DNA from 4 places in the Pantoea sp. GABEPS69 genome. Region 1 is predicted to be linked to each of the others. Evidence: predicted binding sites of a transcription regulator. Region 1 holds the regulator's gene; each other region holds the start of a gene.
What was found. Region 1 encodes CRP, which controls carbon source genes, mostly activating them, when cyclic AMP is high. Its sites were predicted from a motif close to ATGTGANNNNNNTCACAT; they were not measured.
Positions count from the first base shown of each region.

Region 1 (3,127 bases):
TCATGGCGTTAATATGCTCGACGATAAACTGGCTGTGCGTGACCCACAGGCGCATATCTTTCAGATACTGGGCGTTGAAGCCCGGCTCCTGCATCGCCTGATTGAGCGAGTTGAAGAGCGCGTTGTGCGCCTGATTGACCTGCATGCGCTGATAGGCCAGCTTCTTCGCCTCCTGCTCCGGCCCCAGCAGCAGCCGCAGCGCATCCTGATAGGTTTCCAGCGCGTCGTGGGCGTTTTGACGCAGCAGCCCGCTCTGCCACTGCGGCCACAGCCACAGCATGCCGCCGAAGGCGATCAGGCAGCCCATTAACGTGTCCATCAGGCGCGGCAGTAAAAACTGCGCGCCGTTCAGCGACAGCAGCTGCAGCGAGTAGACCGCCGTCACGGTAAAGCCGATCATCGACCAGCCGTAATATTTACGCGTCACCAGATAGCTCACCAGCGTCACCACCAGCATAAACAGCAGCACCAGCGATTCCGGCACCGCGAAGCGCAGCGAGGCGGCGGCGATCGCCAGGCCGACGAAGGTGCCCAGCGCCCGGTGCTGGATGCGCACCCGCGTGGCGCTGTAGCCGTTCTGGCTGACGAACATAATGGTCATCAGGATCCAGTAGGGCTTGGGAATATCGAACAGCATCGCCAGCGCGCTGCCGAACATCAGCATCACGGCGAAGCGCGCCGCGGTGCGCAGCGCGGCGGACTTTAGCGACAGATAGCTGCGCAGCGCGGGCAGCAGCGGCAGGCGGCGCTGGCGATCGGTCATCAGGTCGCGCTGGTAGAGCGGTTTTTGCGTGCGCAGTACGCGCGCGATGCGGCTGAAGTGGTAGTAGCAGAAGTGGCCCACCGGATTATCGGGATGCTGACGGGCGATCTTCTCCAGCGCGCCGAGCGGCTTCTCCATATCGAAACGACTCGGCAACTGATGGTAAAGAATGGCGTCGGCCAGCGCGCGCAGCCGCGCCGAGATGATTTTGGCGTTCCAGCGGATCACCGCTTCCGCATGGCTGCGCTCCACCAGCTTCTGCACCTCTTCCGGCTGATGCAGGCTGACGGAGATATGCTCCTGCAGGTCGAGCGCCACCTGAAACGCGCGCGTCAGCCGCTTGTGGCTGTTGTCGCGGCTGGCGGAGAGCATATGCATCTGCTGATAGCAGGTGTTGATCAGATCGACCGCTTTCTGCTGACGCGCCAGCAGCGGCGGCAGCGCCTTTTCCGGGTCGGTAAGCTGGGTCAGCAGGGTATATTTCGCGTCGCAGTAGTCCGCCAGCTCGCGGTAGATCAGGCTCAGGGTTTCGCGCATCGGCTGCTCTTTCCACAGCCAGAACCAGAACCAGTTGAAGAGTCCGTACCAGAGCGTGCCGCCGATATAGAGCAGCGGCGGCACATAGATCGGCATGCGGCCGATCAGGCTCAGGGTAAAGATGGCCGCCACCAGCGTGCCGGAGAGCAGGCGGCCGTGCAGCGGGCTGATTTCGCCGGTGACGCCCAGCAGCAGCGGCAGGGCGAAGAGCACGGCAGGCAGCGGCACCCCTTTCAGGGTTAATAGCTGGATCAGAAAGCTGCCGAGCGCGAACAGCGAGCCGCCGACGATGAGACGTTTGAAGAAGCGCTTATGGGGCGTATCCAGACCCGCGACGTTGCAGCAGGCGGGAACCAGAGAGAAGAGCAGGCCTTTTTGCAGATCGCCGAACAGCCAGCCGAGCGCCACCGGAATGCAGAGCACCAGCGTCTGCCGCAGGGCATAGTTAACTTCGGGGTGATAGATGATTCGACGCCACATCACTTCACTAAAAGCAGTAACGGCGTGACGGTGACATCACGCCGTGAGTGAGAGGAAATCAGCGGGTGCCGTAAACGACAATGGTTTTGCCGTGTGCGGAAATCAGATTCTGGTCTTCCAACATTTTCAAAATGCGGCCCACGGTTTCGCGCGAGCAACCAACGATTTGGCCAATTTCCTGACGAGTAATTTTGATTTGCATGCCGTCGGGATGCGTCATGGCGTCTGGCTGCTTCGCCAGGTTAAGCAGGGTTTGTGCAATACGTCCGGTCACGTCGAGGAAAGCTAAATTGCCCACTTTTTCCGATGTAACCTGCAGACGGCGCGCCATCTGCGAAGAGAGACGCATTAAAATATCCGGATTCACCTGGATAAGCTGACGGAATTTCTTGTAGGAAATTTCCGCTACTTCGCACGCGGTTTTCGCGCGTACCCAGGCGCTGCGCTCCTGACCTTCTTCAAACAGGCCAAGCTCGCCGATAAAATCACCCTGATTCAGGTAAGAGAGGATCATCTCTTTGCCCTCTTCATCTTTGATCAGCACCGCCACGGAACCTTTCACGATGTAGTAGAGGGTTTCAGCCTTCTCACCCTGATGAATCAGCGTACTTTTGGATGGATATTTGTGAATATGGCAATGGGACAGGAACCATTCGAGTGTAGGGTCTGTTTGCGGTTTGCCGAGAACCATTCGCTATTATCCTCTGTTGTAATCGTGCCCAAAACGCGGGGGGATTAATCCCTGCCAGGCGATGAAAGCTTCAAGCGTTTCCCCTAAAGGAGATTATTCGGGCCTTATTTTGCGCCAGGCGCTTGATGTGTCCCGTCTTCGTCCCTAACAGAACGAACTATTTTCAGCACTGTTTGTAGCACAGCTTTTGCCGACTGTCTTCTGTTGTCTCGCTTCAGCAAAGGGGGGATTACTCTGGATTGCTGTTTGCCAGGTGAACGCGTACTCTGGCGGCAAACAGGCTATTCTCGAGGTGGAAACATGCAGGCAAGAGTGAAGTGGGTCGAAAGATTAACCTTTCTCGGCGAGTCGGCGTCGGGACATCAGATCCTGATGGACGGTAACTCCGGTGATAAAGCGCCCAGTCCAATGGAGATGGTGCTGATGGCCGCGGGCGGCTGTAGCGCCATCGACGTGGTCTCTATTTTGCAAAAAGGCCGCAACGATGTGGTGGACTGCGAGGTGAAACTGACCTCGGAGCGTCGCGAAGAGGCGCCGCGCCTGTTTACCCATATCAATCTGCATTTTGTGGTGACCGGCAAGGCGCTGAGCGATAAAGCGGTGGCGCGCGCGGTGGATCTCTCGGCGGAGAAATACTGTTCGGTGGCGTTAATGCT
Region 1 covers NZ_CP118618.1:304,994-308,120, forward strand. Annotated here, with positions in the region: gene PVE98_RS01375 (YccS/YhfK family putative transporter) at 1-1,780, opposite strand, end outside; gene crp (cAMP-activated global transcriptional regulator CRP) at 1,839-2,471, opposite strand; gene PVE98_RS01385 (OsmC family protein) at 2,772-3,127, shown strand, end outside.

Region 2 (3,127 bases), 1.1 Mb from region 1:
CAGGGCAAGGATGCGGCGCAATGTCGCCGCGCATCCCACCACCACCGCCGGCGCGCCGTTAAGGTCGCCTTCCGCCAGCGCTTTGATGATGATCTCCGGGCTGATGCCCGCCGGATCGCCCATGGTCACCGCAATAATTTTACTCACTCGACTTCTCCTCAATAAAACGAATGGCTGCTACCAGGGTGTTTTCGTCGCCAAAACCGCCCGCTTTGGTCATCACCGGCAGGGTAAATTCACTGTTAAGCAGGACGCCGTGCGGCACGCAGCCCGCCACGATGCCCTGAATCTGAAAGCCGCTGGCGCCCAGCGCCTGCGCGACCGCAATCGCCACGTCACCGCCGGAGAGATAGAGCCCGGCCGGGCGCTGCGCGCGGCAAAGCCTCAGGGTCAGTTCGCCCAGAAACTGGCAAATCGCCTCGCCAAGCTGTTGGCGCGTGATCTGCTGCTGTTGACATAGCGCGTCGATCTCATGGCGCTGATCGGCGCACTGGCAGGTGCGGATCACCGTATGCTGGCCATTGCGCAGCGCGGCGAGCGCCTGCTCTGTCCACTGCGCGCTACTCGGCCAGCAAGGGCGTTCAAACAGCTGGCGGATATCGATATCCACCAGCGCGATATCTCGCTGCGCCGCCAGCCGCGCAATCTGCTGCTGGGCGCTGGCGCTCATCGAGCCGATAACGGCCAGTACCGGCGCGGAGTTGCGTGCCGCCAGCTGTGCGCCGAGCGCGTCGCTTAGTCCGGCCGCGCCGACCAGCAGCGGCGTTTCGTCAAGCTGCGCGGCGGCGGCCAGGATAAGCGCGATGTCGCTCTCGCTTTCCGCATCGATCACCACCGCGCCCTGCTGCTCCGCCAGCAGCGTGGCAAAACGATCGCTGCGCAGCGCGGCGAGATCGATCTCGCTGCCTGCGATCCCGAGCTGCGTTAATACCCGCGCGCTGATCACCGGCGTTTTCGGATCGCTGGCGTATTCGGTCTCGGTCAGCGACACGCCGTTCACCAGCACTTCGCCGCGGCGCGTGACGCGGCCCAGCCGAGGGACGGCGGGCACGATCAGCGCCCGCTTTTTGCCGCTGGCGGCCAGCGCGGCGCGCACTTCGGCGCCGATATTGCCGCGCAGCGTGGAGTCGATCTTTTTAAACAGCCAGCCCTGGGCGATAAAAGCCTGATGTTGACGCACCACCGCTTCGGTACGCGCCTCTGCCTCTGCGGGGCTGACGGCGCGGCTGTCAGTGCTGATCACCCAGACGTCGGCAGCGGCGCTATCCAGCGGCGTCTCGCTGCTGAACAGGACATGCACGCGAGCACCCGCCTGCGCCAGTCCGCTACCTGCGTCGTTCGCGCCGGTAAAGTCATCGGCTATCACCAGCACTGGCGTTTTCCATGACCTCTGCGTCATCTTCTCTCCTGATTCGGCGGTATGCCGCTGTGAATGATTATATTCAATCATGATTGATTATATGTGAGCAAGATCAAATTAATCGAAATCGATATGTCCTATAAATTGACCCACAGTAAGTGACAGAAATCGCACCACTATGAGCAAACCTAATCATTCGCTCCAGCTTCGTAGTAATAAGGGTATGAGATGAATATCAACAGCACGGTAATTAGCGGCTTCCAGGCGCTGAACGACATTAGCTATCTGCTGAAAGGAAAAGCCAGCGCGCTGCTGGTGACGGACAAAAATATTGAAACCATTCCGGCGGTGCAGGCGCTTATCGCTCAGCTGAAACAGCATATCGCCAGCGTCAGCGTGATTAACAGCGTGCCGCCGGAGCCGAGCCAGCACGACGTCGCCGCGGTGCTGGCGGCGCTGCCTACGCGCGATGTGGATCTGGTGATCGGCGTCGGCGGCGGCAGCGTGCTGGACGTCGCCAAGCTGCTGTCGGTGCTGTGCGTCGACAATGCCCCGTCGCTGGAGGCGCTGCTGGCGGGCGAAAAGCCGACCGCGCGCACCACCTCGCTGCTGATCCCGACCACCGCAGGTACCGGCTCGGAAGCGACGCCGAACGCCATTCTGGCGATCCCGGAGCGCGAAACCAAAGTCGGCATTATCTCGCCGGTGATGCTGCCCGATTTTGTGGCGCTGGTGCCGGAGCTGACCACCAGCATGCCGCCGCATATCGCCTCTTCGACCGGCATCGACGCGCTTTGTCATCTGATTGAATGCTTCACCGCCACGGTGTCGAACCCGGTAAGCGACAACTACGCGCTGATCGGCATGAAAAAGCTGTTCGCCAGCCTCGAAACCGCCGTTGCCGAGCCGCACAACCTGCAGGCGCGGCTGGATATGCTGTGGGCCTCTTATTACGGCGGCGCGGCGATCGCCCATGCAGGCACGCATCTGGTGCACGCCATGTCCTATCCGCTGGGCGGCAAATACCATCTGCCGCACGGCGTCGCCAACGCCATTTTGCTGGCGCCCTGCATGGCCTTTGTGCGGCCGGCCGCGGTGAACAAATTCGCTCAGGCCTACGATCTGCTGCCGGATGCGGATACCTCGCTGGATAACGAGAGCAAATCGCACGCGCTGGTGGCTTATTTCACCGCGCTGGTTAAACGTTTGCAGCTGCCTGCCAGCCTTGAAGAGCTTGGCATCGGCCCGGATCACCTGCCCTATTTAGTGGAAGCGGCGCTCGACGTGCAGCGTCTGATGAAGAACGTGCCCGCTGCCGTCAGCGCGCATGACGTTCGCGACGTCTACCTGACGCTGTTTCCTTCACATCAGGAATAAAGAGGATTGTATGAGCCAGAAAATTACCGGCGTATTGACCGCTATCGTCACCTGTTTCGATCGGGAAGGCGCCTATAACCCTGAAGCCCAGCGCGAACAGGTAAAACGCCAGCTGGATGCGGGCAACGGCATCTTCTGCGGCGGCACCAACGGCGAGTTCTTTGTGCTCAACGAGCAGGAAAAGATCGCAGTTACCGAAACCTGCGTTGATGAAGTGAACGGTCGCGCGCCGGTTGTCGCGCATATTGGCGAAATTTCAACACGCGAAACTATCCGTCTCGGCAGGCAGATTGCGAAGCTCGGGGTGGATGCGGTATCGGTGATAACGCCCTACTTCGTGCCGCTTAAGCAGGACGAGCTGATCTATCACTATCAGACAGTGGCTGACGC
Region 2 covers NZ_CP118618.1:3,341,324-3,344,450, forward strand. Annotated here, with positions in the region: gene PVE98_RS16360 (D-threonate 4-phosphate dehydrogenase) at 1-147, opposite strand, end outside; gene dtnK (D-threonate kinase) at 140-1,399, opposite strand; gene PVE98_RS16370 (iron-containing alcohol dehydrogenase) at 1,589-2,737, shown strand; gene PVE98_RS16375 (dihydrodipicolinate synthase family protein) at 2,748-3,127, shown strand, end outside.
Region 2: PVE98_RS16370 (iron-containing alcohol dehydrogenase) is a predicted target of CRP. The motif match lies at 1,461-1,478, and genes of this name have one in related genera.

Region 3 (3,127 bases), 670 kb from region 1:
ACAAACACCACCAGCACCGACAGCGGCGGCACGCCCATATCCGACAGCCAGAGCGCCCACAGCGTCGGCCACAGCAGCAGTAGCGTGCCGATCGGTTTATCAATACGCATCAGGCGGCTATAGGCCTGAAACTTACTCATCTGTACGCTTTTTTCCACGTTTAATCGTCCTCAGGCCAGGTCGCGATAGAGCGGCGAGGCGGGTAAAAACAGTTCGGTCAGCAGCAGCGGCTTGCCCGACAGCCGCAGGCGCGAGCGGCGTCCCCAGAGCGCGCCGACGCTGCCCGGTTCGATAAAGTCGCGGCTTAAGGTCGAAGAGGAGAAAAGATAGCGGCCAAGCGGGCGCGTCCCTAGCTGTTGCAGCATCTGTTCCGGGCCGTTGAGCGTGCTTTCCGGCACCAGCGTGCGGCCGATAAGCCAGGGTTCGTCATCGCCGCACAGCACGATCTCGCGCAGCCAGAAGCGCGCATCATCCGGCAGAAGCGCCCTTTCATCGGTGAGTTCATCGGCGTTGATAAAGCCTTCGCGCATCGGCCGCACCGTCACCTGCCGACAGTGCTGCTCGAAACGGCGCGTCATGGAGTCTTCCTCCATCAGCCAGTCCAGCAGCGGCGCGGTCAGCGTCGGATGCGTAGATGGCAGCCAGTTGAGCGCGCGTAATAAGCTGAGCGCCTCTTGCGACATATCACCACTCCCGTCAATTTTGAGGGCAACAGTGTAGCGCAGAGGCGCGACGGGCACACCTGGCGGCAGTTATTCGCGCTTCAGGCGGTTGCTGTTCGCCAGCCACAGGGTCACCACCAGAATCAGGATGGCGCCGGAGTAGCAGAGCGTATCGAAGGGATTTTTATGGTCGACGATAATCAGTCGAATAATCGCCGTAATGCCGATATAGACAAAATAGCGCAGCGGGAAGTGATAGCCAGACTGGAAGTATTTAACAATCAGCGCGATAAATTCGAAGTAGAGGAAATAGATAACGATCCCCTCAATCAACAGATAAGAGGAGGCCTGTTCTCCAACATTCAGCAGCACGTTGGCAAGGTGCAGCGTCTCTTTGCCCAGAAACACCGCCAGAATAACCGCCAGCGCCAGCAGTCCCAGATTTAGCACCCATTGCAGCGCCAATGCGATGTACTGACCGCCGGTGGGTTTAACGTTCATGATTTGCCTCGATAATGGCTTTTTAGTAAAGGATCGCCATCATGCTGTAATGTGATATAGATCACAAGATACCGGCAGTATGCCGCTCGCCGCTGCGGACAAAAATCCGACATCGATCTCCTTCTCGTCTCAGCGAACTGGTCTACAGTTAAAAGGTCGGCAGCGCGCGCAGGTCGCTTAAAATTCAGAAAAAATTGCGTTCTTCCGGCCGTTCCTTTTGCAGATTGCTCTTTCCGTCAGGCTGGCTCTCTGCTGCTTTTTAGCCTGACGGTTACGGAGTGGCATGACGTGTTGACCCTGCTTAATCTTCTTTCCGCCGTCGCCCTGCTGGTCTGGGGCACTCATATCGTGCGCTCCGGCATTATGCGCGTCTTCGGCGCCGACCTGCGCCGCGTGCTCAGCCGCAGCATCGAAAAGAAACCCATGGCTTTCCTGGCGGGCATCGGCGTAACCACGCTGGTGCAGAGCAGTAACGCCACCACGTTGCTGGCGACTTCGTTTGTGGCGCAGAAGCTGATGGGCCTGACGCCTGCGCTGGTGGTGGTGCTCGGCGCCGACGTCGGCACCGCCATCATGGCGCGTATTCTTACTTTCGATCTCTCCTGGCTGTCGCCGCTGTTTATCTTTTTCGGCGTAGTCTTCTTCCTGTCGCGCAAGCAGACGCGCGTCGGCCAGATGGGCCGCGCCAGCATTGGCCTGGGGCTGATTTTGCTGGCGCTGCAGCTAATCGTCAGCGCCGCCCGGCCGATTACGCAGGCGTCGGGTGTGCAGGTGCTCTTCTCCAGCCTGACCGGCGATATTCTGCTGGATGCGCTCATCGGCGCGGTCTTCGCCATTATCAGCTACTCCAGCCTGGCGGCGGTGCTGATTACCGCCACGCTGACCGCCGCGGGCGTGATCTCGTTTAAAGTGGCGCTCTGTCTGGTAATCGGCGCCAACCTCGGCAGCGGCCTGCTGGCGATGCTGAACGCCAGCGGCTCCAACGCCGCCGGCAAGCGGGTGGCGCTCGGCAGCCTGCTGTTCAAACTGCTCGGCTCGCTGGCGGTCCTGCCCTTTATCAACCTGCTGGCGCCCTGGCTGGATAAGATGCCGGTTAACGACGAAGAGCTGGTGATCTTCTTCCACGTCTTCTACAACCTGATCCGCTGCCTGATTATGGTGCCCTTCGCCGATCCGATGGCGCGGCTCTGCACCCGCCTTATCGGCGACGATGCCGAGGCGGATATGGCGATGAAGCCTCGCCATCTCGACCGCAGCGCGCTGGATACGCCGACGCTGGCGCTGGTCAACGCCGCGCGCGAGACGCTGCGCATCGGCGACGTGCTGGAAATGATGCTGGAGGCGTTCAATAAAGTGGTGCACGGCGAAGTGCGCGAAGAGCGCACGGTGCGGCGGCTGGACGACGACGTAGACGTGCTTTATACCGCTATCAAGCTCTATCTGGCGCGCATGCCGAAAGAGGATCTGTCGGAAGAGGATTCGCGACGCTGGGGTGAAATTATCGAGATGTCGCTGAATCTTGAGCAGGCGGGCGACATCATCGAACGCATGAGCGGCGACGTAGCGGATAAGGCGCTGACGCCGCGCCGCGCCTTCTCGGCGGAGGGCATCAAGGAGTTAGAGACGCTGCATGAGCAGCTGCTGGCGAACCTGCGCCTTAGCCTGTCGGTGTTTCTCTCGCGCGACGTCACCAGCGCGAAACGGCTGCGCCGCGCCAAGCATCGCTTCCGCATTCTGATTCGCCGCTTTTCGCATGCGCATGTCGAGCGACTGCATCAAAAGAACGTCCAGAGCATTGAAACCAGCTCGCTGCATCTCGGTCTGCTGGGGGATATGAAGCGCCTGAATTCGCTGCTGTGCAGCGTGGCCTATACGCTGCTGGAGCAGCCGGACGATGGGCGGGACGAGGAGTGAAGCGGGGGCGCACGGCCCCCGCTCTGTTACTGCTTGTCGACCGGTTTGCC
Region 3 covers NZ_CP118618.1:3,741,027-3,744,153, forward strand. Annotated here, with positions in the region: gene ubiA (4-hydroxybenzoate octaprenyltransferase) at 1-140, opposite strand, end outside; gene ubiC (chorismate lyase) at 171-683, opposite strand; gene psiE (phosphate-starvation-inducible protein PsiE) at 753-1,163, opposite strand; gene PVE98_RS18225 (Na/Pi cotransporter family protein) at 1,452-3,077, shown strand; gene panS (ketopantoate/pantoate/pantothenate transporter PanS) at 3,104-3,127, opposite strand, start outside.
Region 3: psiE (phosphate-starvation-inducible protein PsiE) is a predicted target of CRP. The motif match lies at 1,213-1,230, and genes of this name have one in related genera.

Region 4 (3,127 bases), 810 kb from region 1:
CATAGTGACCAGACGGCGTACCCAGAGCGGAATATGAAAGCGGATAAAGCCCTGCATCACGACCTGACCGGCCAGGGTGCCTACCACGGTAGAGGAGAGGCCCGCTGCGACCAGGCTCAGGCCGAATACCGTCGCCGCCGCATGGCCAAGCAGCGGCGTCAGCGTCAGATAGGCCTGATCCAGTTCGGCGATGCCGCTGTGGCCGCTGAAGTGGAACGCGGCGGCGGCGGTCGCCATCATCGCCAGATTAACAAAACCGGCGATGGTCATGGCGATGGCCACATCCAGCTTGGTGGAGGAGTAGCGCTGGCTTTTGTTGCCGCTTTCGCCGCCCTGCGTCAGCGCCGAGTGAAGATAGATGACGTGCGGCATAATGGTCGCGCCCAGTACGCCGGCCGCCAGGAAGACCGCCTCGGAAGTGGGCAATGACGGCAGCGCCATGCCGGTCACCAGCTCGCTGACCTTCGGCTGGGAAAAGAAGAGCTCGACGATATAGGCCGCCGCCACAAACAGCAGCAGGCTGCCGATCACCAGCTCCAGCGGCTTTTGGCCGCGGCTTTGCAGCATCAGGATCAGAAAGGTTGCCACGCCGGTCAGCACCGCGCCCTGCAGCAGCGAAATGCCGAGCAGCAGCTTAAAGCCGAGCGCCGCGCCGATAAATTCCGCCAGATCGGTCGCCATGGCGATGATTTCCGCCTGCACCCAGTAGAACCAGACCGCCGGACGCGGAAAGCGATCGCGAATATGCTCAGCCAGATTTTTACCGGTGGCGATACCGAGCTTGGCGGACATCAGCTGTATGACCATCGCCATGATATTGGCCCAGACCACCACCCACAGCAGCTTATAGCCATAGGCTGCGCCCGCCTGAATATTGGTGGCGAAGTTGCCTGGATCGATATAGCCGATGGCGGCGATAAAGGCCGGCCCCAGCAGCGCGAGCTTGATTTTTCGGGCTCCGCGAGCGGCGCGCTCGGCGGTACGGCTCTCAAACATATTTCTCTACCTGTCTGAACGCGTTTAACCATGGCAGCTTATGGCCTGATCGCGGCAAGTGAAATGAGGTTATCGTTATCGTTGTGATAGATGATGCTATAAAGTATAGCCATTGCTATACCTTACGGTAAAGCGAGACTTGCTAAAAAATGTGCAATGCATCTCACTCTACGCTTCGGACATATTATAGACAATAAATTTGTGGATATTAGGCGTGAACAATTTGTGAACAGGCTGTGACTGGTGAGAGTTTTCTGAGAAAAGGGGTGATAGCGAATCCTTATAATGTGGATTTGATCTCGTTTTTAAGTAACGCGTTACATAGAATACGCAGCAAATTACAACCCTCCTCAAATCTGGAGCAAGCATGTCCCATATTTTGCACTTCCTTTTAGCACTGGTGGTGGTAGGCGTGCTGGCGTTACTCGTCAGCCACGACCGTAAAAGTATTCGTATTCGCTACATTGTCCAGCTTCTGGTCATTGAAGTGCTGCTGGCGTGGTTCTTCCTCAATTCCGAGGCGGGTCTCGGATTCGTGAAGGGCTTCGCCGGCCTGTTCGATCATCTGCTCAAGTATGCGGGCGAAGGCACCAACTTCGTGTTCGGCAACATGAATGACAAAGGCCTCGCCTTCTTCTTCCTGAACGTGCTCTGCCCGATCGTCTTTATCTCCGCGCTGATCGGCATTCTGCAGCACTTCCGCATTCTGCCTTGGGTGATCCGCGGCATCGGCACCGTGCTGTCTAAAATCAACGGCATGGGCAAGCTGGAATCCTTTAACGCCGTCAGCTCTCTGATTCTGGGACAGTCAGAAAACTTTATCGCCTATAAGGATATCCTCGGCAAAATGTCGCAGCGCCGCATGTACACTATGGCCGCGACCGCGATGTCGACCGTTTCCATGTCGATCGTCGGCGCCTATATGACCATGCTGCAGCCGAAGTATGTGGTCGCCGCGCTGGTGCTTAACATGTTCAGCACCTTTATCGTGCTGTCGCTGATCAACCCTTACCGCGTCGACAGCGAAGAGGATCTGCAGCTGCAGGATATCCATAAAGGCCAGAGCTTCTTTGAGATGCTGGGCGAATATATCCTCGCCGGCTTCCGCGTGGCGATTATCGTCGCGGCGATGCTGATCGGCTTTATCGCGCTGATTTCCGGCCTGAACGCGCTGTTCGATGTTATCTTCGGCATCAGCTTCCAGGGCGTGCTGGGCTACGTCTTCTATCCGTTCGCCTGGGTGATGGGCGTGCCGGCTCATGAAGCGCTGCAGGTCGGCAGCATTATGGCCACCAAGCTGGTTTCCAACGAGTTCGTCGCGATGATGGATCTGCAGAAGCTGGCGGGCCAGATTTCGCCGCACTCTGAAGGCATCCTGTCGGTGTTCCTGGTCTCGTTCGCCAACTTCTCGTCTATCGGCATCGTCGCCGGCGCCATTAAGGGTCTGAACGAAGAGCAAGGCAACGTGGTGTCGCGCTTCGGCCTGAAGCTGCTCTACGGTTCCACGCTGGTCAGCGTGCTCTCCGCCGCTATCGCCGGACTGGTGCTGGCATTCTGATAAGAAGGGCGAGACGGGTTCTCGCCCTTATTCTTAATTATTCCTGCTTGATATAACGCCTGCCGCGCCGTCTCAGCCGCGCGGCGCCGCCCTTCCCCGATTCCCGCAAATCCTTTGCACAATATCGAATTTCATCTCCTGCCCGTCGCCCCGTAGTTTTTTCATTACTCAACATCGGGAGAAGCGCATGAGCATTCAATTTCTGGGCATGATCGGCCATCGTCTGGCCTCTGAAATCATTCCGGCCAGCGGGCCGTTATTCGATAAAAACTACATTGCCGATTTCGCTCGCGCCCACGAAGAGGCGGGATTCGATCGGATTCTGGTGGGCTACTGGTCCGATCAACCAGACGGTTTTTTAGTGACGGCGCACGCCGCTGCCAACACCTCGCGCATTAAATTTTTACTGGCGCACCGTCCCGGCTTCGTCTCGCCGACGCTGGCGGCGCGCAAGCTGGCGTCGCTCGATCACCTGACCGACGGACGACTGGCAGTGCATATCATTAGCGGCGGCAGCGACAGCGAACAGCGCCGCGACGGCGACTTCCTCAACAAGGCGGAACGCTACGCGCG
Region 4 covers NZ_CP118618.1:1,115,005-1,118,131, reverse strand. Annotated here, with positions in the region: gene PVE98_RS05300 (Nramp family divalent metal transporter) at 1-996, opposite strand, end outside; gene PVE98_RS05295 (NupC/NupG family nucleoside CNT transporter) at 1,364-2,554, shown strand; gene PVE98_RS05290 (LLM class flavin-dependent oxidoreductase) at 2,742-3,127, shown strand, end outside.
Region 4: PVE98_RS05295 (NupC/NupG family nucleoside CNT transporter) is a predicted target of CRP. The motif match lies at 1,146-1,163, and genes of this name have one in related genera.